One region of the Burkholderia sp. BCC0397 genome, then DNA from elsewhere that is predicted to be linked to it. Evidence: predicted binding sites of a transcription regulator. Region 1 holds the regulator's gene; each other region holds the start of a gene.
What was found. The regulator FliA, encoded in region 1, starts transcription of late flagellar genes. The targets are predictions, from matches to a motif close to CTAAAGTTTNNNNNNNNNNNGCCGNTA.
Positions count from the first base shown of each region.

Region 2: the regulator FliA is predicted to act here: its motif matches at 2,155-2,181, upstream of flgK (flagellar hook-associated protein FlgK).
Region 3: the regulator FliA is predicted to act here: its motif matches at 2,411-2,437, upstream of HWX03_RS11330 (DUF4088 family protein).

Region 1 is NZ_CADFDL010000021.1:45,288-54,863, forward strand. It holds gene HWX03_RS35325 (VOC family protein) at 1-177, shown strand, start outside; gene HWX03_RS35330 (DUF805 domain-containing protein) at 609-989, shown strand; gene flhB (flagellar biosynthesis protein FlhB) at 1,368-2,567, shown strand; gene flhA (flagellar biosynthesis protein FlhA) at 2,564-4,666, shown strand; gene flhF (flagellar biosynthesis protein FlhF) at 4,663-6,486, shown strand; gene HWX03_RS35350 (MinD/ParA family protein) at 6,479-7,297, shown strand; gene HWX03_RS35355 (RNA polymerase sigma factor FliA) at 7,320-8,054, shown strand; S-adenosyl-L-homocysteine riboswitch at 8,138-8,255, shown strand; gene ahcY (adenosylhomocysteinase) at 8,288-9,576, shown strand, end outside.
Region 2 is NZ_CADFDL010000004.1:165,344-174,919, reverse strand. It holds gene flgL (flagellar hook-associated protein FlgL) at 1-93, opposite strand, end outside; gene flgK (flagellar hook-associated protein FlgK) at 116-2,098, opposite strand; gene HWX03_RS14905 (flagellar brake protein) at 2,293-3,048, opposite strand; gene flgJ (flagellar assembly peptidoglycan hydrolase FlgJ) at 3,270-4,253, opposite strand; gene HWX03_RS14895 (flagellar basal body P-ring protein FlgI) at 4,254-5,432, opposite strand; gene flgH (flagellar basal body L-ring protein FlgH) at 5,438-6,127, opposite strand; gene flgG (flagellar basal-body rod protein FlgG) at 6,149-6,937, opposite strand; gene flgF (flagellar basal-body rod protein FlgF) at 6,972-7,730, opposite strand; gene flgE (flagellar hook protein FlgE) at 7,750-8,991, opposite strand; gene HWX03_RS14870 (flagellar hook assembly protein FlgD) at 9,019-9,576, opposite strand, start outside.
Region 3 is NZ_CADFDL010000003.1:266,654-276,229, forward strand. It holds gene HWX03_RS11310 (CreA family protein) at 1-191, shown strand, start outside; gene HWX03_RS11315 (AraC family transcriptional regulator) at 253-1,158, shown strand; gene HWX03_RS11320 (AzlC family ABC transporter permease) at 1,287-2,054, shown strand; gene HWX03_RS11325 (AzlD domain-containing protein) at 2,051-2,389, shown strand; gene HWX03_RS11330 (DUF4088 family protein) at 2,552-3,328, shown strand; gene HWX03_RS11335 (hypothetical protein) at 3,461-3,862, opposite strand; gene HWX03_RS11340 (RNA-binding S4 domain-containing protein) at 4,130-4,348, shown strand; gene norM (multidrug efflux MATE transporter NorM) at 4,486-5,874, shown strand; gene fumC (class II fumarate hydratase) at 6,070-7,464, shown strand; gene HWX03_RS11355 (acyl-CoA thioesterase) at 7,511-8,023, opposite strand; gene HWX03_RS11360 (hypothetical protein) at 8,154-8,294, opposite strand; gene HWX03_RS11365 (helix-turn-helix transcriptional regulator) at 8,483-9,190, shown strand; gene HWX03_RS11370 (DUF6600 domain-containing protein) at 9,341-9,576, shown strand, end outside.

The DNA of each region.
Region 1 (9,576 bases):
CGCGCGCAGCAATGCGGCTGGCTGCGCGACCGCTTCGGCGTGTCGTGGCAGGTCGTGCCCGTGCAGATGGCCGAACTGATGGCGGGCGACCCGGCCCGCGCCGAGCGCGTGATGGCGCAGGTGATGACGATGAAGAAGCTCGATCTCGACGCGCTGCAGCGGGCGGCGGCCGGCTAGGTCGCTTCGGTCGGCCGTTCAGGCCGGGGCCGGCTGTCTCGTACCGCCGTCGTATGGGGCGATTCGGGCCGGACGGGCAATCGCGACGGGTACCGCGACCGGCGCGCCTGAGTATTGCCGGCCGGCCGGTTAATCGAATGCCGGATACTCGCATCGATTATCGGGCGTGTGTGGTTTCATTGAGCTGTAATCAAAATACTGGATTATCCGCGGCTGTCATTTTTGTCAGGTCTTCAGGATTATTAAAATGACGCGACATGCAAGCCCGGCGGGCCGGAACGCGCTATTGCAGCCATTCCCGTGCCCGATGGGCATGCGATGCAGCGGTATGTATTGCCCGACCTGCGAAAAGAGATGGAATCCGCCGACATTCAAACCTATAATGCCGGCGTTGTTTCCGGGGTGCCAATATAAAACAGGAGGGTAATAAAATGAATTTTTCCGAAGCCGTTCGTACCGCACTGAATAAATACGCGACATTCGAAGGCCGTGCGCGTCGCGCCGAATACTGGTATTTCGCGCTGCTGAGCTGCGTGCTGTCGGTCGTCGGCCAGATCATCGGCGCGGCGGGCCGCGATGCGGGGTTGATCACGCTGCTGCTGCTCGGCGTGATCTTCCTGGTGTCGCTCGCGCTGATCATTCCGGGCATCGCGGTCAGCGTGCGCCGCCTGCACGATACTGGCCGCTCGGGCTGGTTCCTGCTGCTCGCGCTGATTCCGATCGTCGGCAGCATCCTGCTGCTCGTGTGGATGTGCTCGCGCGGCACTGAAGGCCCGAACCGTTTCGGCGCGGACCCGATCCCGGCGGTCTGACCGACGCCTGCCCCGACGCACGACGCCGTGGCGTCGGGGCCCGATTTCCCCGCCTTTCCCCCTCGTCTTTCCCGCTGTCGCTTCGTCGTTCCCCCGCCTTTCCCCCGCGTCTTTCCCGCCCGTCGTTTCACCGTTCCCCCGCATTACACCGCTGCCGTCCCGCTTGCAGCCGCCGCTTCCCCCATGCGCCTGCCGCCCCGTTTTTCCGCCGCGCCGCGCGTCGTTCCGCCCCCGATCCAGCCGTGTTCGCGGCGGCTCGCCCGATTCCCCGAAATACCCCCCTTTCCCGGCTTTGCTCGACCGATCGGCGTTTGACGCCTCCATGAATAATCGGTGTCACTGGAAAGCGGCATTCCGCCGTACCCGACTGGAGGCCCCGTGGCAGACGAGAGCGATCTCGACAAGACCGAAGCCGCCACTCCCAGGCGCCGCGAGAAGGCGCGCGAGGAGGGGCAGGTCGCGCGTTCGCGCGAACTGGCTTCGTTCGCACTGCTCGCGGCGGGGTTCTACGGCGCATGGCTGCTCGCGGGCCCGTCGGGCGCGCATCTGCAGGCGATGCTGCGCGGCGCGTTCGCGTTCGATCGCGCGACCGCGTTCGACACCAACCGGATGCTGTCGGCGGCCGGCAGCGCGAGCCTCGAAGGCTTCGCCGCGCTGCTGCCGCTTCTCGCGCTCACCGGCGTCGCCGCGCTGCTCGCGCCGATGGCGCTCGGCGGCTGGCTGATTTCGCAAAAGACGTTCGAGCTGAAGTTCGACCGCCTGAACCCGATCTCGGGCCTCGGCCGGATCTTCTCGATCCAGGGGCCGATCCAGCTCGGGATGTCGGTCGCGAAGACGCTGGTCGTCGGCGGGATCGGCGGCATCGCGATCTGGCGCAGCAAGGACGAACTGCTCGGCCTCGCGACGCAGCCGCTCGGCGCCGCGCTGCCCGATGCGCTGCATCTGGTCGCCGTGTGCTGCGGTACGACGGTCGCCGGGATGCTGGTGGTCGCCGGGCTCGATGTGCCTTACCAAATCTGGCAGTACAACAAGAAGTTGCGCATGACGAAGGAAGAAGTGAAGCGCGAGCATCGCGAGAACGAAGGCGATCCGCACGTGAAGGGGCGGATCCGCCAGCAGCAGCGCGCGATCGCGCGCCGCCGGATGATGGCGGCCGTGCCGAAGGCCGACGTGGTCGTCACGAACCCGACGCACTTCGCGGTCGCGCTGCAATACACGGATGGCGAGATGCGCGCGCCGAAGGTCGTCGCGAAGGGCGTGAACCTCGTCGCCGCGCGCATCCGCGATCTCGCGGCCGAACACAACGTGCCGCTGCTCGAAGCGCCGCCGCTCGCGCGGGCGCTGTATCACAACGTCGAAATCGAGCGCGAGATTCCCGGTTCGCTGTACTCGGCGGTCGCCGAAGTGCTCGCGTGGGTCTATCAGCTCAAGCGCTTCCGTTCGGAAGGCGGCGCGTTCCCGGCGGTGCCGGTCGATCTCGAGGTGCCGGTCGAACTCGACAAGGGCGCGTCGGTGTCCGCCGACGACGAACGTGAAGAAGCCGAAGACACCCTCGGCAAGCAAGGGAACGCAGCATGAGCACCCCGACCACCGGCCTGTTCGCGAAGCGCGGGAACCCGTTCGCCGGCACGAACCTGCGCTCGCTCGCGGGCCCGATCCTCATCTGCATGATCCTGGGGATGATGATCCTGCCGCTGCCGCCGATGCTGCTGGATCTGCTGTTCACGTTCAACATCGCGCTGTCCGTGATGGTGCTGCTCGTCAGCATGTACACGATGAAGCCGCTCGACTTCGCGGCGTTCCCGAGCGTGCTGCTGTTCTCGACGCTGTTGCGCCTGTCGCTGAACGTCGCGTCGACCCGCGTCGTGCTGCTCGAAGGCCATACCGGGCCGGACGCGGCCGGCCAGGTGATCGAGGCGTTCGGCCACTTCCTCGTCGGCGGCAACTTCGCGGTCGGCATCGTCGTGTTCGTGATCCTGATGATCATCAACTTCATGGTGATCACGAAGGGCGCGGGGCGGATCGCCGAAGTGTCCGCGCGCTTCACGCTCGACGCGATGCCCGGCAAGCAGATGGCGATCGACGCCGATCTGAACGCGGGCCTCATCAACGAAGATCAGGCGAGAAAGCGCCGGCTGGCCGTCTCGCAGGAAGCCGAGTTCTACGGGTCGATGGACGGCGCGTCGAAGTTCGTGCGCGGCGACGCGATCGCCGGCCTGATCATCATGGCGATCAACGTGATCGGCGGGCTGATCGTCGGGATGGTCCAGCACGACATGTCGTTCGCCGCGGCCGGCACCAACTACACGCTGCTGACGATCGGCGACGGCCTCGTCGCGCAGATCCCGTCGCTCGTGATCTCGACCGCGGCCGGCGTGATCGTGTCGCGCGTCGCGACCGACGAGGACATCGGCACGCAGATCACCGGCCAGCTGTTCACGAACCCGCGCGTGCTGAACATCACCGGCGCGATCATCGTGCTGATGGGGCTGATCCCGGGCATGCCGCACTTCGCGTTCCTCGCGCTCGGCGGCGGCGCGATCTGGCTGGCGCGCACGCTGACCAAGCGCGCGGCGGCCCGCAAGGCGGCCGGCGACGTGACCGACATCGCCCCGCCCGCGGTGCTGCCGGCCGACAGCCACGAAGCGACCTGGGACGACGTGCAGCTGATCGACCCGCTCGGCCTCGAGGTCGGCTACCGGCTGATCCCGCTCGTCGACAAGAACAGCGACGGCGAGCTGCTCAAGCGCATCAAGAGCATCCGCAAGAAATTCGCGCAGGAAATCGGCTTCCTGCCGCCGGTGATCCATATCCGCGACAACCTCGAACTGCGGCCGAACGCGTACCGGATCGCGCTGAAGGGCGTCGAGATCGGCTTCGGCGAAGTGTTCCCGGGCCAGTGGCTCGCGATCAACCCGGGCCAGGTGACGGCCGCGCTGCCGGGCGCCGTCACGCAGGATCCGGCGTTCGGGCTGCCGGCTGTGTGGATCGACGTCGCGCTGCGCGAGCAGGCGCAGGTGTACGGCTACACGGTGGTCGACGCGAGCACGGTCGTCGCGACGCACCTGAACCATCTCGTCGTCCAGCACGCGGCCGAGCTGCTCGGCCGCCAGGAAGTGCAGGCGCTCGTCGAGCGCACCGGCAAGGACGCGCCGTCGCTCGTCGAGGACCTCGTGCCGAAGACGATCTCGCTCACCACGCTGCAGAAGGTGCTGCAGAACCTGCTCGAGGAAGGCGTGCCGATCCGCGACATGCGCACGATCCTCGAGGCCGTGTCCGAGCATGCAGGCCGCGGCGACGCGTTCGAGATCACGGCCGCGGTGCGGCTCTCGCTCGGCCGCGCGATCACGCAGCAGTGGTATCCGGGCGCCGGCGAGATGCAGGTGATGGGCCTCGACGCGAATCTGGAGCGCGTGCTGTCGCAGGCGCTCGCCACCGGCGCGAACCCGGGCCTCGAACCCGGCCTCGCGCACAACCTTCTGACCGGTACGCAGCAAGCGATGCTGCGTCAACAGAATCTCGGGCTGCCGCCCGTGCTGCTCGTGCAGCACGCGCTGCGCGCGATGCTCGCGCGTTTCCTGCGCCGCAGCCTGCCGCAATTGAAAGTGCTGTCGTATGCCGAAGTGCCGGACACACGCACGATCAAAGTCGTTAACGTCATCGGGGGTTCCGCTTGAACATTCGCAAATTCACCGGCGCAACGAGCCGCGACGCACTTCGTCTCGTGCGCGAGGCGCTCGGCGCCGACGCGGTCGTGCTGTCGAACCGTACGCTCGATGACGGCAGTGTCGAAATCGTTGCACTCGCCGATTCGGATCTCGCCGCGGTGGCGCCGCCGGCCGCGCGTCCGCGCCTCGCGACGTCGCGCCTGCCGGAATCCGTGCCGGCCGCCGCCATGCCGGGCATCGTGTCGCGCCCGGGCATTGCGCCGCGCCCGGCCGTCAATCCGTATGCGGCGGGTGCGGGTGGGCTGCCGGACGTGTTCTCGTCCGTGTTCGGCGCGAGCGCCGACGCGCAAGAGGCCGACGTGCATGCTTCGTCGATCGATGCAGACGAGCCCGCACCGGCAGCGCCGTCGATCGCCGCGCCGGCCGCCGGTACGCCGGCCTCAGGATGGCCTGCCCCCGGATCGCCGGCCGCCACTTCCGAACCCGCGCCGTGGCTGGTCGAGCACGCGAAACGCCTGACGCAGCAGCGCGACGCGCTGATGGCCCGTGCGCAGGCGCCTGCCGAGCCGCAGGCGAGCGCGCCGCAAGCCGCGGCCAGCGCGACGTCGCCCGACTGGGCGCGCGACATCGTGCGCGACGCCGAACGCCGGATGCCGGCCGCCGGATTGCCGGCCACCGGGTCGCCGGCCGCCGGATCGCCGGCCGCCGCGAAGCGCGCCCCCGACATGGGCGCCGCGTACGCCGCCAAGGCGACGGAGCGCACGCGCCTGTCCGCCGACGCGGCCGCCGCGGTGGCCGATGCGGTGAAGTCGCGCCTCGAGCGGATCGTCAACGACACCGTGATGCAGGAGCTCGGCGAGCTGCGCGGGAGGATGGAAGAGCAGTTCGACAGCCTGATGTGGCACGACCGCCAGCGTCGCAGCGCCGTCCACGGCGCGCTGACGAAGCACCTGTTCGCAGCCGGCTTCTCCGCGCAGCTCGTGCGGATGCTGGTCGACAACCTGCCGTCCGGCGACGGCGCGCAGACCTTCGAGCAGGCCGCCGAATGGGCGCAGTCGGTGCTCGCGTCGAACCTGCCGGTGCTCGACAGCGAGGACGCGCTGATGGAGCGCGGCGGCGTGTTCGCGCTGATGGGGCCGACGGGCGTCGGCAAGACGACCACCACCGCGAAGCTGGCCGCGCGCTGCGTGATGCGCTTCGGTGCGAGCAAGGTCGCGCTGCTGACCACCGACAGCTACCGGATCGGCGGCCACGAGCAACTGCGCATCTTCGGCAAGATCCTCGGCGTGCCGGTTCACGCGGTGAAGGATGCGGGCGACCTCGCGCTCGCGCTGTCCGAGCTGCGCAACAAGCACATCGTGCTGATTGACACGATCGGCATGAGCCAGCGCGACCGCGCGGTGTCCGACCAGATCGCGATGCTGCACGGCGCGAACGCGCCGGTGCAGCGCCTGCTGCTGCTCAACGCGACGAGCCACGGCGACACGCTGAACGAAGTCGTACAGGCGTACCGCAGCGCGGGCGAACATCCTGACCTGGCCGGGCCTGACCTGGCCGGCTGCATCCTCACGAAGCTCGACGAGGCGACCCACCTCGGCGGCGTGCTCGACACGGTGATCCGCTACAAGCTGCCGGTCCATTACGTGTCGACCGGCCAGAAGGTGCCGGAGAACCTGTACGTCGCGTCGACCAAATTCCTGCTGAAGAGCGCGTTCTGTGTGCCGCGCGACGGCTCGCCCTTCGTGCCGCAAGACGAGGACATGCCGACGCTGCTTTCCGCACTGACCGCACGTTCCACCGCCGAGCTGCACGAGGTGCGATTTGGATAAACGGATCATCGATCAGGCCGAAGGGCTGCGGCGCCTGCTGGCCGGGCGCGCGTCGCGCATCGTCGCGGTGACGGGCGGGCCGGCGGGCGTCGGCTGCACGGCGACCGTGGTGAACCTCGCGGCGGCGCTCGCGTCGCTCGGCAAGGACGTGCTCGTCGTCGACGAACGCGCCGACGTTCATTCGGCCAGCGCGACGCTCGCCGGCGCGTGGCTGCGCGACGGCGAACGCACGCGGGTGGCGGCCGGCTTCGGCCTGTGCGGCGCCGCGCGGCTCGCGCGCGACGGCTACAGCGACGCGCAACTGAGCGACTTCATCGACGGCCCGGCCGATATCGTGCTCGTCGACGCGCAGCTCGGCGCCGATGGGTCGTTCTCGGCGCTCGCGCGCGAAGCCCACGACGTGCTGGTCGTCACGCGGGTCGCCGCGCAGGCGATCACCGAGGCGTATGCGTGCATGAAGCGGCTGCATTTCGCGCACGCGTTCGCGCAGTTCCGCGTGCTGACCAATCAGGTCGGCAGCCACGCGGATGCGAAGACGGCCTTCGACAACCTCGCGGGCGTCGCGAGCCGCTACCTGACCGTGTCGATCGCCGACGCGGGCTGCGTGAGCGCCGATCCGCTCGTCGAGCACGCCCGCGAACTGATGCATGCGGTGGTCGACGCGTTCCCGTCGTCGGCCGCCGCGCGCGACTACCGGCAGATTGCCGCCGACCTGTTGTACTGGCCGATGCGCCCGCGTCCGGGTGCGGGCCGCGCGGTCCACGCCGGCGGCAAGCCGTCGTATGAGGCGGGCGCGGCACACGCCGCGTGAGCGCCACCCGAAGGAGGGAGCCATGATGTACAACGCTCAAGGAAAGATGTCCCAGGCCGACGTGCTCGCGCAATACGCGCCGCTCGTGCGCCGCCTCGGGCTGCAGCTCGTCGCGAAGATGCCGGCGAGCGTCGATCTCGACGACCTGATCCAGGCCGGCATGATCGGCCTGATGGACGCCGCCGGCCGCTACAAGGAAGACCAGGGCGCGCAGTTCGAGACCTACGCGACGCAGCGCATCCGCGGCGCGATGCTCGACGAGCTGCGCAGCAACGACTGGCTGCCGCGCAGCCTGCGCAAGACGTCGCGCGAGGTCGAGCACGCGGTGCACCAGGTCGAGCAGCATCTCGGCCGCTCGGCGAGCGAGACCGAGATCGCCGAGCACCTGAAGATGCCGCTCGACGAATACCAGGGGATGCTGCAGGACCTGCACGGCAGCCAGCTCATCTACTACGAGGATTTCGACCGCGCCGCCGACGACGAGCCGTTCCTCGACCGCTATCGCGTCGATCACGCCGATCCGTTGTCGGCGCTGCTCGACGACCATCTGCGCGAGGCGCTCGTCGAGGCGATCGAGCGGCTCCCGGAGCGCGAGAAGCTGCTGATGTCGCTGTACTACGAACGGGGTCTGAATCTGCGCGAGATCGGCGCGGTGCTCGAGGTGAGCGAATCGCGCGTGTGCCAGCTGCACAGCCAGGCCGTCGCGCGCCTGCGCGCGCGGCTGCGCGAACAGGCGTGGGTGGGCGCCGAGTCCTGACCCTTTGCCGACGGCCGCGCGCCCGTGCCGCGGTTGTTCGGTGCTTGCGCATTTCGCGCGCCGATTTGCTACAATCCCCTCCGTTTTCCGAGGAGCGTTGCGACGGACCATCTGCGTCCGCCAGGCTCGGAAAGCTTCACCAAGCAGCCGTGCGGCGATTTTTTCGCGCCGGCCCCGCTTCCTGAACGGCGCTCACGTCACCAATCTAGAAACTTTTTAGAAAGGAGGGCGTGATGAACGCCATTATCGATTCCAAGGCTTCCCACGATTACGTCGTCGCCGACATGGCGCTGGCCGGCTGGGGCCGCAAGGAACTGAACATCGCCGAGACCGAAATGCCGGGCCTCGTGCAGATCCGCGACGAATACAAGGCGCAGCAGCCGCTGAAGGGTGCGCGCATTGCCGGTTCCTTGCACATGACGATCCAGACGGGCGTGCTGATCGAGACGCTGAAGGCGCTCGGCGCGGACGTCCGCTGGGCATCGTGCAACATCTTCTCGACCCAGGACCACGCCGCTGCCGCGATCGTCGAAGCCGGCACGCCGGTGTTCGCGTTCAAGGGCGAGTCGCTCGACGAATACTGGGAGTTCTCGCACCGCATCTTCGAATGGCCGAACGGCGAATTCGCGAACATGATCCTGGACGACGGCGGCGACGCAACGCTGCTGCTGATCCTCGGCTCGAAGGCCGAGAAGGACCGTTCGGTGATCGCGAAGCCGACCAACGAGGAAGAAGTCGCGCTGTACAAGTCGATCGCGGCGCACCTCGACGTCGACGCGAACTGGTACTCGAAGCGCCTCGCGCACATCAAGGGCGTCACCGAAGAGACGACGACCGGCGTGCACCGCCTGTACCAGATGGAAAAGGACGGCCGCCTGCCGTTCCCGGCGTTCAACGTGAACGATTCGGTCACGAAGTCGAAGTTCGACAACCTGTACGGCTGCCGCGAGTCGCTCGTCGACGGCATCAAGCGCGCGACCGACGTGATGATCGCGGGCAAGGTCGCGGTCGTCGCGGGCTACGGCGACGTGGGCAAGGGTTGCGCGCAGTCGCTGCGCGGCCTGGGCGCGACCGTGTGGATCACCGAAATCGATCCGATCTGCGCGCTGCAGGCGGCGATGGAAGGCTACCGCGTCGTGACGATGGAATACGCGGCCGACAAGGCCGACATCTTCGTGACGGCGACCGGCAACTACCACGTGATCAACCACGATCACATGAAGGCGATGCGCCACAACGCGATCGTCTGCAACATCGGTCACTTCGACTCGGAAATCGACGTCGCGTCGACCCGCCAGTACCAGTGGGAAAACATCAAGCCGCAGGTCGACCACATCATCTTCCCGGACGGCAAGCGCGTGATCCTGCTGGCCGAAGGCCGCCTCGTGAACCTCGGCTGCGCGACCGGCCACCCGTCGTTCGTGATGTCGAACTCGTTCGCGAACCAGACGCTCGCGCAGATCGAGTTGTTCGTGCGCGGTGGCGAGTACGAGAACAAGGTGTACGTGCTGCCGAAGCATCT
Region 2 (9,576 bases), on a different contig from region 1:
CCCGATCTGCTGATACAGCTGCGCGAGCTGGGCCTGCTGGTCGTTCATTTGTGAAACGTTCAGCTGGAAGAACTGGGCGCTGGAAATCCGCATCGCTTCTATCCCTCGAATCCGGTCAGTTGAACAGGCCCAGCACGGTCTGGAACAGCGTCGCCGCCGTCTGGATCACCTTCGCGTTCGCCTGGTAAAGCTGCTGGTACTGCATCAGGTTGGCCGCTTCCTCGTTCTGGTTCACGCCCGACACCGACTGCTGCGCCTCGGTGATCTGGCCGATCAGCCCGGTCTGCGCGGCGCTCGACGATTTCAGCTGGGTCGTCATGTTGCCGATGCCGTTCACGTAGCTCGCATACGCGCCCGTGAGCGTCGCCGTGCCGTTGCCGAGCGCCTTGGCATTGACCAGCTTCGACAGCGCGAGCGCATTGGAACCGTCGCTGGTGCCGCCCGCGTACGGCCCGATCGTGAACGAGTCGCCGGTCGCCGGTGCGCCGGACAGCGTGACGCTCACGCCGTTGAGCGCGCCCGCGGCCGTCCCCGACATCGCCATCGTCGCGCCGGCCGCCGGGTCGTACGGGACGGTGTCCGTCGGGTTGTTGATCGTGACCGACGTCGGCGGCGTGGTGCCGATCGTCACCGTGGTGCCGACCGGGAAGCCCGTCAGCGTCTTCGCCGTCGCGTCGTAGGTCAGCTTGGTCGTCGGCACCTGGTAGCCCGCGGTCACGCCGCCCAGCGCGATCTTGCCCGTGCCGGTGTTAGTGCTCGCCGCCGACGTGACGGCCGGCGACGCAGCCGCGATCGCCGACGCGCTCGTCGTCGCGAGACCGAAGCCGTTCAGCGCGCCGCGCGTCGGCAGCACGGTGAACTTGTCGCCGGCGTTCATCGAGCCGGACGGCGTCGAGAAATTCAGCCCGCCGAGCGAGACCGGCATCGGCCCCGACTTCTGGTCGACCACCGCGCCGCTCGCGCGGTCGGTCAGCGTGTAGTTCGTGCCATCGTACGACAGCGTGTAGTCGCTCGTCGTCGGCTGCGACGCGTTCGCGAACGACACGGACAGCGACGCGTTGCCGGTATTGCCCTGGTCCGAGTACACGGTCGGCGACGGCGTCGTGAACAGGTTGCCGCCCTTGTTGCCCGACAGGTCGATGCCGAGCGCGTTCTGCGCGTTGACCTGCGCGGCGAAGCTGGTCGCGATCGCGCCGAGCTGGGCCTGCGCAGGGTCGAGCGTCTGGCTGCGGAACGCGAGCAGGCCGCCGAGCGTGCCGCCCGACAGCGACGAATCGGGCAGCGCCTGGTTCGGCCCCTGCGGGTTCGCGCCGGCGATCCCCTGCGACACGACGGTCAGCTCGCTCGGGTCCGACGGCGACGTGACGGTCGCGAGGTGATAGCTCTTGTCCGCGACGACGAGCGGCTGGCCGCCCGACAGGAACACGCTGTAGCCGCTGTCGTTGCGCACGACCTGGATGCCGGCGAGGCCCGACAGGTTCGACACCGCGAGGTCGCGCTGGTCCATCAGCTGGTTCGGCGGCTGCCCCTGGCTGTTCGCCGCCCCGATCTGCTGGTTCAGCTGCGCGATCTGCGCGGTGTACGTGTTGATCTGCGACACGGTGCTGGTGAGCTGCGTGTTCACGCTCTGGCGCAGCGCGTCGTACTGCTGGCCGGCCGCGTTGATCTGGTTGGCCAGCGTCTGCGCGTTGCTGATCGCGGTCTGCCGCACCGACGGGTCGGACGCGTTGTTCGCGACGTTCTGCAGCCCGGTGAAGTAGCTCGTGATCCCGGTCGAGATCCCCGCCGTCGGGCTGCCGATGTAGTTGTTCAGCTGCGCGACGAGCGTGTACCACGTCGACAGCGCGCCGCCCTGCGTCTGCGCGGTGTTCAGCTGGTCGCTCAGGTGCTGGCTGTACTGGCGCTGCACGGTGACGGTGCTCACGCCCTGCGGCATGTAACCGCTGCTCGTGTACTGGCCGCTCGTTTCCGCATAGACCGGCCGCTCGACCGAATAGCCGGGCGTCGCGGCGTTGCTGATGTTCTGGCCGGTCGTCGTGAGGCCCCAGAGCGCGGCATTCAGGCCGCTGACGCCGAGGTTCATGAGTGTGTTGGACATGCGCGATCCTGATGAGCCGGCCGCGCTGCGGCCGCCGGGTTGCGTGACTCCCGGTATAACGGCCGCGGATCGAAAAAATTGAGGAAAAAATGCACGCGCGGCACACGGGCGTGCGTCGCCGGTCTAAGCGGCCGGCAGGTGCGCCGGCGCTGCTTTGCGGGCGGCCCGTGCGGGAGCCGCCAGCCGGGTGCGCGTCAGGCCCGCGCGAGCGAGCGGCGCTTCATTTCGAGCTGCGTGATCAGCCGCTGCAACGTGTTCTCCGCGCTGCCCGGCAGCGACATGTAGCGAAAGCCGAGCTGGTAGCGCCGCGACCCGTTCGGCAGCTGCGTCGAACGCTGCGACACCAGTTGCAGGTCGAGCGACAGCTTGCCGTGGCCGGTCAGCTCGAGCTCGACGTCCGGCAGCAGCGTGCCGACCTCGAGCGCCTCGACGCGCTCGTCGGCCGTGCGCAGCCCCACGCCGCCGAGCGACAGGTTGTGCACCTCGAACAGGAAGCCTTCGCCGTCCGGCAGCTTGCCGCGGCACAGAAACGGATCGACGATCGGCGCATCGACGCGGAAATATTCGCGGCGCTGGATGCAGACCAGCACGTCGGGGAAATCGGCGACGAACGCGGGCAGCCCCTCGTAGCGCGTCTCGCGCGGCGTGCCCGTGGTGAATTCGACCCGCACGCCCTCCGGCGCGGCCGCGAACGTGCAGTGCGACGCGCCGAGGATGCCGGCGTTCTGCTCGGACAGCGCGCCCCAGTCGAACGTGAACGTCCGTGCGCCGACATCGACCTCGAGCAGCCGCGTGACGAGCTGGCCGCCCGGGTACTGGACGGTCAGGAAATCGCCGCGATTCACCAGGTTGCGCAGCTGCACGCCGATTTCCAGCGGATTGCGGCGGGCATAGTCGGGCCCGGAGTGGCCTGCATCCAGGCTGGGGTCCGTCGACGTTTCGATATTCATGGCTAGCCGGTCTTTCTTGTCATGGGCGCCCGGGGCAACCGGTGCGCAATAAAACCGGGCCAGAACGGGGGCCCGGTCGCAGGTCTCTCACACTTAGCGGCAGTGCTGACCGAAAGTTTAGATCGAAACGGCGATTTATTTCGCGCAAACGTTGAAACCGCGCGCGGCGGGGTGCCGGGCGCGGTCCGAAGGGGGGATGAACCGGTGGCGGGTGGAGCCCGTCAGCCGATCTGCTGCATGATCGAGATCAGCTTCTTCGCGTAATTCGGGTCGGTTGCGTAGCCGGCCTTCTGCATGCCGTGCGCGAAGCCTTCGACGCTGCGGCTCGCGCTCAGCACGCCCGCGTAGCGCGGATTGTTCTTCAGCAGGTTCGCGTAATCGGTCATCGCGTGCTCGTACGAGTCGTACGCGCGGAACTTCGCGACCACACGGCGCGGCGTGCCGTTCACGTATTCGGTGGTCAGCGCCGATACGGTGCGGCCCGTCCAGCCCTTGTTCGCCTTGATGCCGAACACGTTGTAGCTGCTCGAGCCGTCGGCCGCGCGGATCTCGCGCTTGCCCCAGCCCGATTCGAGCGCGGCCTGGCCGACGATGAAACGCGCCGGGATGCCGGTCGTCGCACTGGCCGCCTGCGCGGGGGCCGCGAGGCGATCGACGAACGCGTCCGCGTCCTGCACGCCGCTCGCGCCCTTCAGCGGCGGCGTCAGCGCGCTGCCGGCCGAGTAGCCGCGCGCGCCGGCGAGCCCGCCGTTGTTCGCCGCGTTCGCATAGGCCTTCGCCATCGCGTTCATCGCGGCGAGGCTGCCTTCGTTGCCGGCCGTGCCGAGGCCGCCTGCGCCCATGCCGCCTGCACCGACGTCGGCCGCCGTGTCGCCGCCCGCGCCGCCGCCCGCATTGCGCAGCAACTGCTTCATCAGCGCGTCGGCGACGCCGATCCCGCGCGTCGACATCTGCTGCGCGAGCTGCTGGTCGAGCATCGACGTGTACATCTTCGACGTGTGCGAATCGAACAGCCCGCCGTCGGGCGACGCGTCGCGCATGCTCTTGAGCATCATCTGCGTGAACATCGCGTCGAACTGGCCGGCCACCGCCTTCGCGCCGGCCTGCGGCGACTGCTTCGCCTGCGCGCGCAGCGCATCGAAACCCTGCACGTCGAGCGCGAAGCGCTGCGTGAGGTCGTTCGCGTTCGGAAGGTTCGCCGCCATTTAGATCACCTCCAGGTCGGCGCGCAGCGCGCCGGCCGCCTTCATCGCCTGCAGGATCGACATCAGGTCCGCGGGCGTCGCGCCGAGCGTGTTCAGCGCCTTCACGACGTCGGCGAGATTCGCGCCGGCCGTCACCATCTTCAGCGCGCCGTTGTCCTGCTTCAGCTGGATCTGCGACTGCTGCGCGACCACCGTCTGCCCGTTCGAGAACGGCCCCGGCTGCGACACCACCGGCTGCGTGTTGACGACCACCGACAGGTTGCCGTGCGCGACCGCGCAGCTTTGCAGCGTGACCATCTGGTTCATCACGATCGAGCCGGTGCGCGCGTTCAGGATCACCTTCGCCGCGGCCTTGTCCGGGCTCACGTCGAGGTTCTGCAGCCGCGCCATGAACGCGACCTGCTGCGCCGAATCGGCCGGCGCCGCGAGCTGGATCGTGCGGCCGTCGAGCGCCGTCGCGGTGCCCGGGCCGAAGCTCGAGTTGACCGCGGACACGATGCGTTGCGCGGTGCCGTAGTCCATGTCGTTCAGTTGCAGTTGCAGCACGCCGTTCATCTGCGCGATCGCGTTCGGCACCGCGCGCTCGACGATCGCGCCGCCGACGATGCGGCCGGCCGCGAGCTGGTTCACCTGCACGCGGCTGCCGTTCGCGCTGGCGCCCGCGCCGCCGACCGCCATGTTGCCCTGCGCGAGCGCGTATACCTGGCCGTCCGCGCCCTTCAGCGGCGTGAGCAGCAGCGTGCCGCCGCGCAGGCTCTTCGCATTGCCGAGCGACGACACGGTCACGTCGAGCGCCTCGCCGGGCCGCGCGAACGGCGGCAGCGTGGCCGTCACCATCACGGCCGCGACGTTCTTCAGCTGCATGTTGTTCAGCGACGACGGGCCGCCGTTGGCCGAACCGTTGTTGATCGAGATGCCGAGGTTCGCGAGCATGTTCGCGAGCGTCTGCGTCGTAAACGGCGTCTGCATCGTCTGGTCGCCCGTGCCGTCGAGGCCGACGACGAGGCCATAGCCGATCAGCGGGTTGTCGCGCACGCCCTGGATCTGCGCGAGATCCTTCAGGCGTTCCGCATGCGCGGGCGCCGTGCCGAACGCGCAGGCGGCGAGCGCCAGCATGGCGGCGAGCCGCACGATTGCATGCGCACGCAACGATAGACGGTGGAAAAGGGGCTTGCGCATCGTCATCACCACGGCGCGATGTTGAGGAAGAAGCGCTGCAGCCAGCCCATCGTCTCGGCTTCGTTGATGTAGCCCTTCGACGAGTATTCGATCTTCGCGTCGGCGACCTGCGTCGAATAGACCGAGTTCGCGCCCGAGATCGTGTTCGGGTTGACGACCCCCGAGAAGCGCACGAATTCGTTGCCCTGGTTGATCAGCATCTGCTTCTCGCCGCTGACCACGAGGTTGCCGTTCGGCAGCACGTTGGTGACGGTCACCGTGATCGTGCCGTTGAACGTGTTCGCCGCGCTCGCGCCGCCGGTGGCCGCGAACTTGTTCGCGCCGGTCGCCGACAGATTCGCCTTCGCGAACAGCCCGCCGAGGAAGCCGGCCGTCGGCACGTTGAAGTCGGTGTTGCCCTGCCGGTTCGTGTTCGCGCCCGACGACTTGGTCGCGTTGATGTTCTCCGCGATCATGATCGTCAGGATGTCGCCGATGTTGCGCGGCCGCTGATCCTCGAACAGCGGCCGCCCCGCGTAGCCGGGGTTGTAGATCGAACCGGGCGCCTGCATCGACATCGGCGTCGGCGGCTGCGCCGTCATCGGCTGCTGGATGATCGGATCGCGCGGAATCTGCGCGCAACCGGCGAGCGCCGCCACCGCGACCGCGCAGGCGGCGCGGACGGTGGCTGACGAGGGGAGGCGAACCTGCTTCATGGCGACGACGGGACGTTCCGGTTAGCTCTTCATCTGCGTGACGGTCTGCAGCATCTGGTCGGACGTCGTCACGGCCTTGCTGTTGATCTCGTAGGCACGCTGCGTCTGGATCATGTTGACGAGTTCCTGCACGACGTTCACGTTCGACGCCTCGACGTAGCCCTGGTTGAGCACGCCCGCGCCGTTCAGCCCCGGCTGCGACACGTTCGGCGCGCCCGACGACGTCGTTTCCGCGAACAGGTTCTCGCCCTTCGCCTCGAGGCCGGTCGGGTTGATGAAGGTCGCGATCTGCAGCGAGCCGATCTGGACCGCGTTGCTCGAGCCCGGCTGCGTGACCGACACGACGCCGTCCTTGCCGATCGTCAGCGACTGCGCGTTCTGCGGCACCGTGATCGCCGGCAGGATCTGGTAGCCGCTCGACGTGACGAGCTGGCCCTGCGCGTTGGTCTGGAACGAGCCGTCGCGCGTGTACGCGTTGGTGCCGTCCGGCATCAGCACCTGGAAGAAGCCCGCGCCGTTGATCGCGACGTCCTTCGAGTTGCCGGTCTGCGTGAGGCCGCCCTGCGTGTACAGGCGCTCGGTCGCGACCTGCTGCACGCCGGTGCCGAGCTGCAGGCCCGACGGCAGCTCGGTCTGCTGCGTCGAGTTCGCGCCGGGCTGGCGGATGGTCTGGTACAGCAGATCCTCGAACACCGCGCGCGACGCCTTGAAGCCGTTCGTGCTGGTGTTCGCGAGGTTGTTCGAAATCACGTCCATCTGCGCCTGCTGCGCATTCATGCCGGTCGCGGCGATGTAGAGCGAACGATTCATTTGTCGATTCTCCTGCGTAAGCTGGCGCGGGCGCTCAGCTGAAGTTGAGCAGCTGGTTCGCCGTCTGCTCGTTCTGGTCGGCCGTCTGGATCAGCTTCGACTGAAGCTGGAATGCGCGCGCGTTGTCGATCATCGCGACCATCGCGGTCACCGGGTTCACGTTGCTGCCTTCGAGCGAATTCGGCGTGACGACCACGTTCGGATCGACGTCGGCCGGATTGCCGTCGGCGGTGCGGAACAACCCGTCGTTGCCGCGCGTGAGCGTGGCCGGATCGGGATTGACGAGCTTCATCTGGTCGACGATCGCGACCGCCGTCGGCGGGTCGCCCGGCATCAGCGCGGACACCGTGCCGTCCTTGCCGATCGTCACTTCCGCGTTCGGCGGCACCGAGATCGGGCCGCCGTTGCCGACCACCGGCAGGTTGCTCGCGTTGACGAGCTGGCCGTTCTCGTCGACATGCAGGTTGCCGGCGCGCGTGTACGCCTCGCTGCCGTCGGCCGTCTGCACCGACAGCCAGCCCGCGCCCTGCACGGCGACGTCGAGCGGATTGCCGGTGCGCGTGATCGGACCCGGCGCGTAATCGGCGCCGGGCGTGGACGCGAGCACGTAGGTGCGCGTCGTCGTCGGGTCGATGTTGCTGCCGTCGCCGAAATTCATCGGCACCGCGCGATACGTCGCGAGCTGCGCGCGAAAGCCCGTCGTCGACGCGTTCGCGAGGTTGTTCGCGACCACCGCCTGCTGGTCGAGCGACTGCGACGCGCCCGTCATCGCCGTATAGATCAGTCGGTCCATGGCTGCCGGTTATCCGCGCTTACAGGTTGATGAGCGTCTGATCGACGGTCTGCTGCGTCTTGATCGTCTGCGCGTTCGCCTGGTAGTTGCGCTGCGCGGTGATCAGGTTGACGAGCTGCGACGTGAGGTCGACGTTCGAGTTCTCGAGCGCGCTGCCCTGCAGCGTGCCGTGATTCGTGCTGCCCGGCGCCGACACCTGCGGCACGCCCGACGCGGAGGATTCCGCGTACTGGTTGCCGCCGAGGTTCACCAGCCCGTTCGGGTTGTTGAAGTTCGCGAGCGCGATCAGGCCGAGCACGGCGGTCTGGCCGTTCGAGTAGTTGCCGGTCAGCTTGCCGTCGGCGCCGATCGAATAGGTGGTGAGCGTGCCGCTCGCGTAGCCGTTCTGCGCGAGGTTGTTCACGCCGTCCTTGCCGCCGTACTGCGTCGTGCCGGTCAGGTCGAGCGTGAGCGATTGCGGCGTCGCCGAGCCGTCGGTGTTCGGCACCGTGAACTGAAACTGGCCGAGCGACGCGGTCGGCGCGGCCGGCGTGCCCGTCGTCGTGCTCTTGATCGCGCCCGACGTATCGAACGTGATCGTGCCGAGATCGGTCGTCGCGCCGCCCTGGACGCCCGCGTACGCTTCCCACGTGCCGGCCGCCGACTTCACGAAGTACATGTTGACCGGCTGCGAACCGCCGAGCGAGTCGTACACCTGGATCGCCGTCGAGTAGTTGTAGGTCGTGTTGTCGGTCGCGCTGAACGGCGTCTTGGCGGGCACCGTGTCCTGCGAGTTCAGGTTGAACTGGCCGGTGATCTTGGTCGTCGCGGTCGGCGCGATGTTGTTGGTCGGCGCCTGCAGCGGCACGGTCTGCGCGGTGTTGATCACGCCGCCCGCGTTGGCCGCGTAGCCCATCAGGTTACGGCCCTGCGAGTCGACGATGAAGCCGTTCTTGTCGCGCTGGAACGTGCCGTCGCGCGAGTACGTCGTCACGCCGTTGTTCGACATCTGGAAGAAGCCGTTGCCGTTGATCGCGACGTCGAGCGACGAGTTCGTCGTATTGATCGTGCCCTGGCCGAACTGCTGCTGCACCGAGTTCAGCGACGTGCCGATGCCGATCTGCGTGTTGACCGACGTCGCGACCGAGTTCGCGTACATGTCGGCGAACTGCGCGGTGCTCGACTTGAAGCCGACCGTGTTCGCGTTCGCGATGTTGTTGCCGATCACGTCGAGCGCGTTCGATGCGCCGGCGAGGCCGCTCAGACCCTGTTGATAACCCATTTCGGTCTCCGTTACGAGAAAACTCGATCAGTTGGTGGTGGTGTCGCCGGACGTGGACGACTTGGTGTTCGGGAAGATCGACGCAACCTGGGTGAGCCCCACCGTCGTGCCGTTCGACAGCACGAGCCCCGCGGTGCCGTCCGCCTGCTTGACCACGCTCTGCACCGTGGCGGCTGCCAGCACGGTCGGCGCGTAGGCCTTGCCGTCGGTGCCGGCGTACTGCGCGCTGACCGTGTACGCGCCGTCCGGCAACGCGTTGCCGGCCGCGTCGGTCGGCGTCCAGTTGAACGGCACCGTGCCGGCCGACTGCTTGCCCGCGTTGATCGTGTTGACGACGACGCCCGAGCTGTTCTTCACGGTGATCGTCAGGTTCGACACGTCGCTCGCGAGCGACACGCCGAACGGCGACGCCGCGCCGCTCTTCACCGCGACCGCGTTGCCCGGCGCGAGCACATTCGTGCCGATCAGCAGCGCCGCCTGCGTCTGCTGGCCGGCCGTGAGCTGCGTCGACAGCGACGTCAGCGACGTGTTCAGCTGCGCGATGCCGCTCACCGTGTTGATCTGCGCGAGCTGCGACGTCATCTG
Region 3 (9,576 bases), on a different contig from region 1:
AGCAGCAGACCGACGTGTTCAGCGAACGCATGTCGTTCATCTTCAAGACGCTGCACGTCGTGCGCGTGGTCGACAAGAAACGCAACACGATCGTCTACCTGACCTATAGCGACCGCATCGTCAGCGGCAGCCCGAAGAACGCCGTCACCGCGGTGCCGATGCCGGCCGGCACGACGATTCCGGTCAAGTAAGCCCGCACCCGCCGGGCGCGCGAGCGATACACTGTCGGTTCGACCGCTGCCGCGCCCGATCATGTCCGCCACCCGCCTTCCCGATTCCGCACGCTACTGGCGCACGCCGCTCGTGCCGGACGCGGATCTCCTCACGGCCACCTATCGCGATCACGCGTTCGCGCCCCACTGGCACGACGCGTACACGATCCCCGTGATCCTCGAAGGCGCGGAACGCTTCACCTATCGCGGCACCGGCCATGTCGCCGAAACGGGCACCGTGCCCGTGATCAATCCCGGCGAAGTGCATACGGGGTCGCGTGCCGCCGACGAGGGCTGGTGCTATCGCGTCAGCTACATGCCGGTCGAATTCATCCGCGAACTCGCCAGTTCAATCGCGGGCCGCCCGCAGGATGCGCCGTGGTTCGCCCCCGACGTGATCCGCGACGCCGATCTCGCGGCTCGGCTCACGCTCGCACACCGGATGCTGGAAGCCGGCAGCGCGCGCGCGCTGTCGTCGCATGCGCATGCGTCCGGGCAGCCGGCCGACGCTCCGGCGGCCGGCACGCCGCACATCTACGATCCGCTCGCCGCCGAAACCGCGATGCTCGACGCGCTGTCGACGCTGATCGCGCGCCACGCCGACGTGCGGCCGCAACCAGCGCCGCTCGCGGCCGACGAACCGCGCGTCAACGCGATGCGCGAGCGGCTCGCCGCCGATCTGATGTCCGCGGTAACGCTCGACGATGTCGCGCAGGCGGCCGGCCTGTCGCCGTTTCATGCGGCGCGCCTGTTCACGCGTACGGCCGGCATGCCGCCGCATGCGTGGCGCAACCAGCTGCGGCTACAGCGTGCGCTGGCGCCGCTGCGCGCGGGCGTGCCCGTCGCCGATGTCGCGGCGGCGAGCGGCTTCGTCGACCAGAGCCACTTCACGCGGCATTTCAAACGGATGTTCGGCGTGCCGCCCGGGCGCTGGCAGGCAAGCTGACGCGCGGCTTCCCGTAGCCGTCAGCCGCGCTGCCACCCGCGCCGGCCGGCACTCCGGCACCCCGCTCCTATCGGGCGAGCGCAAGAACATACAAGCCGGCTCGCCACCGGCCCGCTATCCTCCAGCGCATGGAGGAGCGCTTCTTGAACAAGACACCCGCATCGCCCCCGCGCCGCCCGCTCAACGAATGGCTCGACGGCGCGCGCGACACGATTCCGATGATGATCGGCGCCGCACCGTTCGGCGTGATTTTCGGCACGCTCGTCGGCGGCGGCCCGCTCGCCGCATGGCACGGCGCACTGATGTCGCTCGCCGTGTTCGCGGGCTCCGCGCAGTTCATCGCGCTCGGCCTGATCGCCGGCAGCGCAGGCTTCGCCGTCGTGCTCGCCACGACACTGATCGTGAACCTGCGCCACCTGCTGTACAGCGCGACGCTCGCGCCCTATGTCGCACACCTGCCGCTGCGCTGGCGCGCGACGCTCGGCGCGTTGATGACCGACGAGGTGTTCGCGGTCGCCTACGGGCACTACCGGCACTACCCGCCCGGCACGATCGGCCCCCACTACTTTTTCGGCTCCGGGCTCGCGATGTACCTGAACTGGCAGGTCTGGACGCTCGCGGGCATCGGCTTCGGCACCGCGTTCCCGGGCCTGCAGTCGCTCGGCCTCGATTTCGCGATGGCGGCGACCTTCATCGCGATCGTCGTCCCGCAGCTCGGCACGCTGCGCTACTTCGCGGCGGCCGCCACGGCCGGCACGCTCGCGTACTTCTGGCAGGGCTGGCCGTACAAGCTCGGGCTGCTCGGTGCAGTCGCCGCCGGCGTCGCGATCGGCGTCGCGCTCACGCTGCTGCACGAACGCAAGCGCGCCGGCTCCCGCCCGGAGGCTGCATCATGAGCTACGCGCTGTTGATCCTCGGCATGGCCGTCATCACGTACGCGATCCGCTCGACGCTGTTCCTGTTCGGCGAGCGGCTGACGTTCCCGCCGCTCGTGCGGACCGCACTCGGCTTCGTGCCGGTCACCGTGCTGACCGCGATCATCGTACCGATGACCGTCTCGCCGCACGGCGGCACGGCCGAGTTGACCTGGCGGAATCCGCAGCTCGTCGGCGCGCTCGCCGCCGTGCTCGTGTCGGCAGCGACCCGCCGCCCGCTCGTGACGATCGCGGCCGGGCTCGTGGTGTTCTTCCTGTGGCAAGGAGTCGTGCTGCCGCACTGGCAGCCCGCCTGAGCGCACGCTCCATCGCGCGCGCTCAAGTTTCCGCCCGGTGCGCCGATATAGGAGAGGAAGACCCGCTACCGGCCCCAGCGCGCATCGGTCAGTCGACGCTGCGCCCCGTCCCCGGTGCGCCGTGCCGGCGCCGGCTTGCGCGGGCCGCCATCGAGAAGATTCATGGGCCAGATCACCCTTTCCCTCAAGGACGACACGCTCGAGTCCCTGCGCAAGGACTACGACGCGTTTGTCCGCGTGTCGCTGAAACTCGACCCGCAATTCGCGACGCCGTCGTTCGAGGATTTCCTGCGCGCCAAGTTGCTCGACAACATGGTGCCGCTGACCGAGCACGCCGTGCAGCGGATGCTGCAGGGCGGCCAGTACGCGTGGGCCAAGCGCACGCTCGACAAGGAATTTCCGGACGTCGTCGCGATCCTGATGCGGCAGGCCGGCGAATTCGGCTTCGGCTTCGCGTCGCGCTCCGAATGGACCCCCGACGAACTCGCGAAGGCATGCCGCGACTGGGCGAAGGCGATCGTCGCCGAAGCGCAGGGCGACGCGTCGCTGATCGACCCGCTCGCGTCGCAGATCAAGAGCGCGGCGCAGGACATCCAGACGCTCGAGGAACTGATGCAGACGCCTGCGTGGCGGCTCGCGGAATCGCTGCGGCAGCGCATCTACGAAGCCAAGCTCGCGTGCGAGATGAGCGTCGGCAGCACCGCGCGCGACAAGCTCGGCGAACTGCGCGGGCTGCTGCGGCTCGGGCTCGCACACGGCTCGTTCCAGAAGCAGGAAGCGCAGCAGATCATGGAATACCTGCGGCTGCTGAAGCCGGAGATCTTCGTCGAGGAACCGTACGACGTCTTCGCGCGCCTCGCCGCGTGGCTGCGCAGCGTATTCACACCGGCCGCCGTACGGCCGGCCCAGGGACAGGGGCAAGGCCAGCGCCGGCCCTGACCGCGCGCTCGTCCCGCGCAACGTAACACCCCACGAAAACGGCCCGGTTCGCGCGAAGCGAACCGGGCCGCCTGACGATTGCCGTCGCGACGCGCCGTTCGAGGCGAGCGTCGCGACGGCGTCGGGCACCGCTTACTGCGTGGCGCCTTGCGCCGATGCACCGCCCTGCGCGCCGACCGATGCGCCGCCTTCGGTCGCCTCGTCGGCCTTCGCCTTGGCCGAGCCCGCATGGCCCTTGGCCGACTTCGCGGCATGCTTCGTGTGCTTCTTGGCCGAATGGACGGCCGACGACGTCGTATCCTTCGCGCCATCGGCTGCCGCGCCGACCGCATCGGTCGCCCCGCCCGCCGCATTGCCCGACGCGTTCGCGCCGGCACCGCCCTGCACGCCTGCGCCGACACCTGCCGCCGGCGTCTGCGCCTGCACGCCGGCACCGGCTGCGCCTTGCGCCGTCGTGCCCGTCTGGGCGAATGCGGCCGAAGTGGCGAACGCCGTCAGCGCGGCACCGATCAGCATCGTACGAATCTTGGACATGACAATTCTCCTCAAGAAGTTGTGCGCCCGGACCTCAGCGATGCGGTCCGTCGCGTCCCCCGCCGCAACACGCAGCAGGTACGACAGAAGACCCGCGGCCCGCGCGGCCGGTTCGCGAATCTCTCAGACTGTTACCCACCGTTTCATTTGCTGACGAATCGCTCACAGTCCTTTACATCCGCCGGCGGCCGCCCGCGCTCGCGTGCGGGCCCGCGGTGCCGTATGATGCGGAGCGTTTCCTCCCGCGCGTTGCGCACCTTCCTCGTCATGCCCAATCTGGATTTCACGCTGACCGGCGAATACGTCGAGCTGCACAACCTTCTCAAGATCACCGGCCTCGCGGACAGCGGCGGCACCGCGAAGCTGATCGTCGCGTCCGGCGCCGTGAAAGTCGACGGCGCGATCGAGCTGCGCAAGACCTGCAAGATTCGCGCGGGCCAGGTCGTGCTGCTCGGCGACACGCGCATCGCGGTACGCGAGGCCTAGCGTCCGCGGGGTTCCCCCTGCCCGTGACATGGCCATCGGCGCACGCGTTCGACACGGTACGAATAAAGCCGTAAGCTAGCCGTCTCTCACAATAAATACATATAGCGCGGGCCCGCACCCGCGCGAGCGTCCATTCCATGTCGCATTCCGGTCTCACTCGGACGGCCGCCGCGCCGCCGTCCCTGTCCAGTCATGCCGCCGATACCGCGCGCCTCGCCGCGCCGCTCGCGATCGCGCAACTTTCCCAGATGGCGATGAGCGTCACCGACACGGTGCTGCTCGGTTCGCTCGGCCCCGATTCGCTCGCGGCGGGCGGGCTCGGCGCGAACTTCTTCTTCGTCATCGTGACGATCCTGCAAGGGGTGCTGTCGTCGGTCAGCGTGAGCGTCGCGCATGCGCGCGGCGCGCAGGCCGAGGATCGCGTGCCGCACATCTACTGGACGGGCTTCGCGCTGTCCGTGCTGCTCGCGATTCCGGCAATCGTCGCGCTGTCGCTCGCCGAACCGATCCTGCTGATGTTCCACGAGCCGCCGCTGCTCGCGCATCACGTCGGCGAATACACCGGCATCCTGCGCTTCGCGGCGCTCGGCAGCCTGATCGGCGTCGGGCTGATGCGCGCGTTCCTGCCGGCGATCGGCGCCGCGCGGCGGCTCTTGTGGGTGTCGATCGGCGGCGTCGGCGTCAACGGCGTGCTGAACTACGGGCTGATCCACGGCGCATTCGGGCTGCCCCGCCTCGGCTTTCTCGGTTCGGCCGTCGCGACGACGATCACGATCTGGCTCACCGCGCTCGCGCTGATCTGGCTGCTGCACGGCCGGCAGCGCTTCCGCCATTTCGTGACCGCCGCGCGCCCGAAGCTGCCCGTGATGGGCGAGCTGATCGGCATCGGCTGGCCGGTCGCGATCACATACGGGGTCGAATCGACGCTGTTCCTCGCCACCGGCCTCACGGTCGGCGTGCTGGGCGCGACGTCGCTCGCCGCGCACCAGATCGCGCTGAACGTCGCGTCGGTGTCGTTCATGGTGCCGCTCGCGATCGGCCAGGCGGCCAACGTGCGCGTCGGCTACTGGATCGGCGCGGGCTCGCCCGTCGCCGCGCGGCACGCGGGCTTCGTCGCGCTCGCGCTCGGCGTCGGCTTCATGTCGCTGTCGGGCCTCGTGATGATCGTCGCGCCGCATACGATCGTCGGCCTGTACCTGCATCTCGACGACCCGGCCAACGCGGCCACGGTGTCGCTCGCCGCGTCGCTGCTCGGCATCGCCGCGGTGTTCCAGATCGTCGACGGCATGCAGACCGTCGCGTCGGGTGCGCTGCGCGGCCTGAAGGACACGCGCATCCCGATGCTCGCCGCGACCTTCGGCTACTGGGGCATCGGCTTCCCGACCGGCTACTGGTTCGCATTCCACGCGGGCCTGGGTGCGCGCGGCCTGTGGTGGGGGCTCGCGGCCGGGCTCGCGAGCGTCGCCGCGCTGATGGCCTGGCGCTTTCACCGCAAGACCACCTCGCTCATCGCGGTGGCGCGCTAGAGCCTGTTCACGCTGATAACGGGCTTGCGCTGGCCCCGGGCGCGACACGACGCAAAATCGCGGCCGGCGCTATGCTTGTCGGCTGAACCCCTCGAGACGCCGCGCAAGCGGCGCGACTGGCCTCGCGATACGTCTGATTACGTCTGATGCCGCGCGACGACGCGCGGCCTTTCCCCTTTCCAGGAGGAGTGCATCATGAATGAAGCAGTTCGGATGGAACGCGACACGTTCGGCGAAATCGCCGTGCCGGCCGACCGGCTCTGGGGCGCGCAGACCGAGCGCTCGCTGCAGAATTTCCGGATCTCGACGGAAAAGCAGTCGCCCGAGCTGATCCACGCGCTCGCGATCGTCAAGCGCGCCGCGGCGGCCGTCAACCAGTCGCTCGGCGTGCTCGCCGACGACAAGGCGCACGCAATCATCGAAGCCGCCGACGAGATCATCGCCGGCAAGCATCCGCGCGAATTCCCGCTCGCGGTGTGGCAGACGGGCTCCGGCACGCAGACCAACATGAACCTCAACGAGGTGATCGCGAACCGCGCGAGCGAGCTGATGGGTGGCGAGCGCGGCGAAGCGCGCAAGGTTCATCCGAACGACGACGTGAACCGCGGCCAGTCGTCGAACGACGTGTTCCCGACCGCGATGCACGTCGCGGCCGCGTATGCGATCGTCAATCACCTGCTGCCGGCGCTGCGCACGCTGCGCGCGACGCTCGACGCGAAGTCGAAGGCGTTCGCCGACATCGTGAAGATCGGCCGCACGCACCTGCAGGACGCCACGCCGCTCACGCTCGGCCAGGAATTCTCCGGCTATGTCGCGCAGCTCGACCAGGGCATCCGTCACGTCGAATCGACGCTGCCCCACCTGTACGAACTCGCGCTCGGCGGTACCGCGGTCGGCACGGGGCTGAATGCGCATCCGGAGTTCGCGGTGCGCGTGGCCGACGAGATCGGCCGGCTCGCGAAGCTGCCGTTCGTGACGGCGCCGAGCAAGTTCGAGGTGATGGCGGCCGCCGACGCGCTGGTCTTTGCGCACGGCGCGCTGAAGACGGTCGCGGCCAGCCTGATGAAGATCGCGAACGACGTGCGCTGGCTCGCGAGCGGGCCGCGCTGCGGGCTCGGCGAGCTGTCGATTCCGGAAAACGAGCCGGGCAGCTCGATCATGCCGGGCAAGGTGAACCCGACGCAGTCGGAAGCCGTGACGATGCTGTGCTGCCAGGTGTTCGGCAACGACGTCGCGGTCAACGTCGGCGGCGCGAGCGGCAATTTCGAGCTGAACGTCTTCCGGCCGATGATCGCGCACAACGTGCTGCAGTCAGTGCGGCTCCTCGCCGACGGCGCGCAGAGCTTCAACGATCACTGCGCGGTGGGCATCGAGCCGAACCGCTCGCGGATCGACCTGTTGCTGAACGAATCGCTGATGCTCGTGACGGCGCTCAATCCGCACATCGGCTACGACAAGTCCGCGCAGATCGCGAAGAAGGCGCACAAGGAAGGCACGACGCTGAAGGCGGCCGCGCTCGCGCTCGGCTACCTGACCGAGGCGGAATTCGATGCATGGGTGCGCCCCGAGCAGATGATCGGGACGCGGTAACGGCAGGACGACGGGCGCGGCGCAATGAGCGCGGCGCCCGCGGCACTCAGACGGTGCCCTTCGCGACTTCTTCCGGCTTCATCTCGACGATCTTGTCGAGCGCGGCCCGCACGTCGGCCGCGTATTTCGCCAGCACCCGCTGCTCGTCGGTTTCGGGCACGAACGGCGGCACCGGCACCGGGTTGCCGTTCTCGTCGACCGCGACGAACACGACGAGGCAATCGGTCGTCTGGCGCAGCACGCCGCCCTTCGGATCGCCGGCGTGCACCGACACGTGGATGTGCATGCTGGTACGGCCCGTCGCGACGACGCGCGCCTTCAGCTCGACCAGATTGCCGACCAGGATCGGACGCTGGAAACGGATGTTGCCGACGCTGACCGTCACGCAATAGCGGCTCGACCAGACGGCCGCGCACGCATACGCGACCTCGTCGATCCACTTCATCAGCGCGCCGCCATGCACCTTGCCGCCGAAGTTCACGGACGAAGGCTCGGCAAGGAAGCGGAATACGGTTTCGGTGCGGTCGAGGGCAGCCGGCACGGGGGACGGTTGGGGCATTGTTCTGGCTCCAGGCGGCAGGGGCGCTGTAATCGGGCCATTATACGTTGCACTGCGGCAACGCGTCGCGGCAAGCCCCGCGTGGCGGGGCTGCGGCGGCCATGCCGGCTCGCGCGCGGATCGGCGCCGGTCAGCGGCGCACCGTGATGCCCTGGTCGATCGTCCCGTACATCTCGATACTGCCGCCGCGCTCGCCGGTCGCGCCCGCGCCACCCTGCGCACAGGCCGCGCAAACCAACGCGGCCGCCAACACACAGAAAATCGTCTTCATCGTTGCATCGCGTCCCATGCGGCGGCCCGCTGCCGCCGCGTCCGGCCATTCTACGCGTGCGCTGCAACGGGCCGCAGTCCGGTCCGCGCAGGGGCGCCGCTGCTGCATCCGACATTTCATCCGGAAGCGAAACATCGAATGCGCGCACCGACTACACTGCCCCTCATCCCGCTCGACGAGACACGACGATGACCGATCAAGACGACCACCATTTTCCCGGCCTGAGCCGCATCGGCGCACTGATCGCCGACCCCGGCCGCGCCGCGATGCTGTGGGTGCTGATGGACGGCAGCGCGCGACCGGCCGGCGAACTGACGATGATCGCGGGGCTGTCGCCGTCCGCGGCCAGCGCGCACCTCGCGCGCCTGACCGAGGGCGGCCTGCTGGCCCTCGACGTGCGCGGCCGGCATCGCTACTACCGCATCGCGTCGGCCGACATCGCGGCCTCGCTCGAAGCGCTCGCGAACGTCGCCCGCGCGGCCGCGCCGCATCGCCCGGTTCCGCCGCCGTCGCGCGCAGTCCCGGCCGAACTGCGCTATGCACGCACCTGCTACGACCACATGGCCGGCGAGCTCGCGGTACGTATCTTCGACGGCCTCACCGCACGCGGCTGGCTGCTTGCAGACGGCGACGCGATCGAGACCACCGAGCTCGGCACGCAAGCGCTCGCGCAATGGGGCATCGACGTCGCGCAGCAGCGCACGCGCCGGCGCCGCTTCGCGTGCGGCTGCCTCGACTGGAGCGAGCGGCGCTCGCATCTCGGCGGCGCCCTCGGCGCGGCGCTGCTCGAAAGCTTCTGCGCGCACGGCTGGATCGAGCGCGCTGCCCGACCGCGCGTGCTGCGCGTCACGGTGCCCGGGCAGCAGGTTTTCGACGCGTGGCTTACGTCCGCTTGACGCCGGCATTGCAGCTGCACGACAACGGCGCGCGATGGACAGGTTTTGTTACATCGCGTGCCCTTCGACTTACAAAACACCGTGCCTTGAAACAGGCCAAGCGGATATTGTGAACTGGACGGCACGAATCGACGCGCCGCGATCACAACGATGACGCTCACCATGGCCACCCTGTTCACGCTCAAGCGCACCGCCCGCTACACGCTGCTCGCGTTCGTCGCGCTGGCGGCGCTGCCGCCCGCCTTCGCGCAATCGGCCGATGCGCCGCCGAATATGGCCGCGGCACGGCAACCGGGCGGCGATCCGCCCGGCCGCGTCGCGCGGCTCAATTACCTGTCGGGCGCCGTGACGACCGAACCGGCCGGCACCGACACATGGTCGTATGC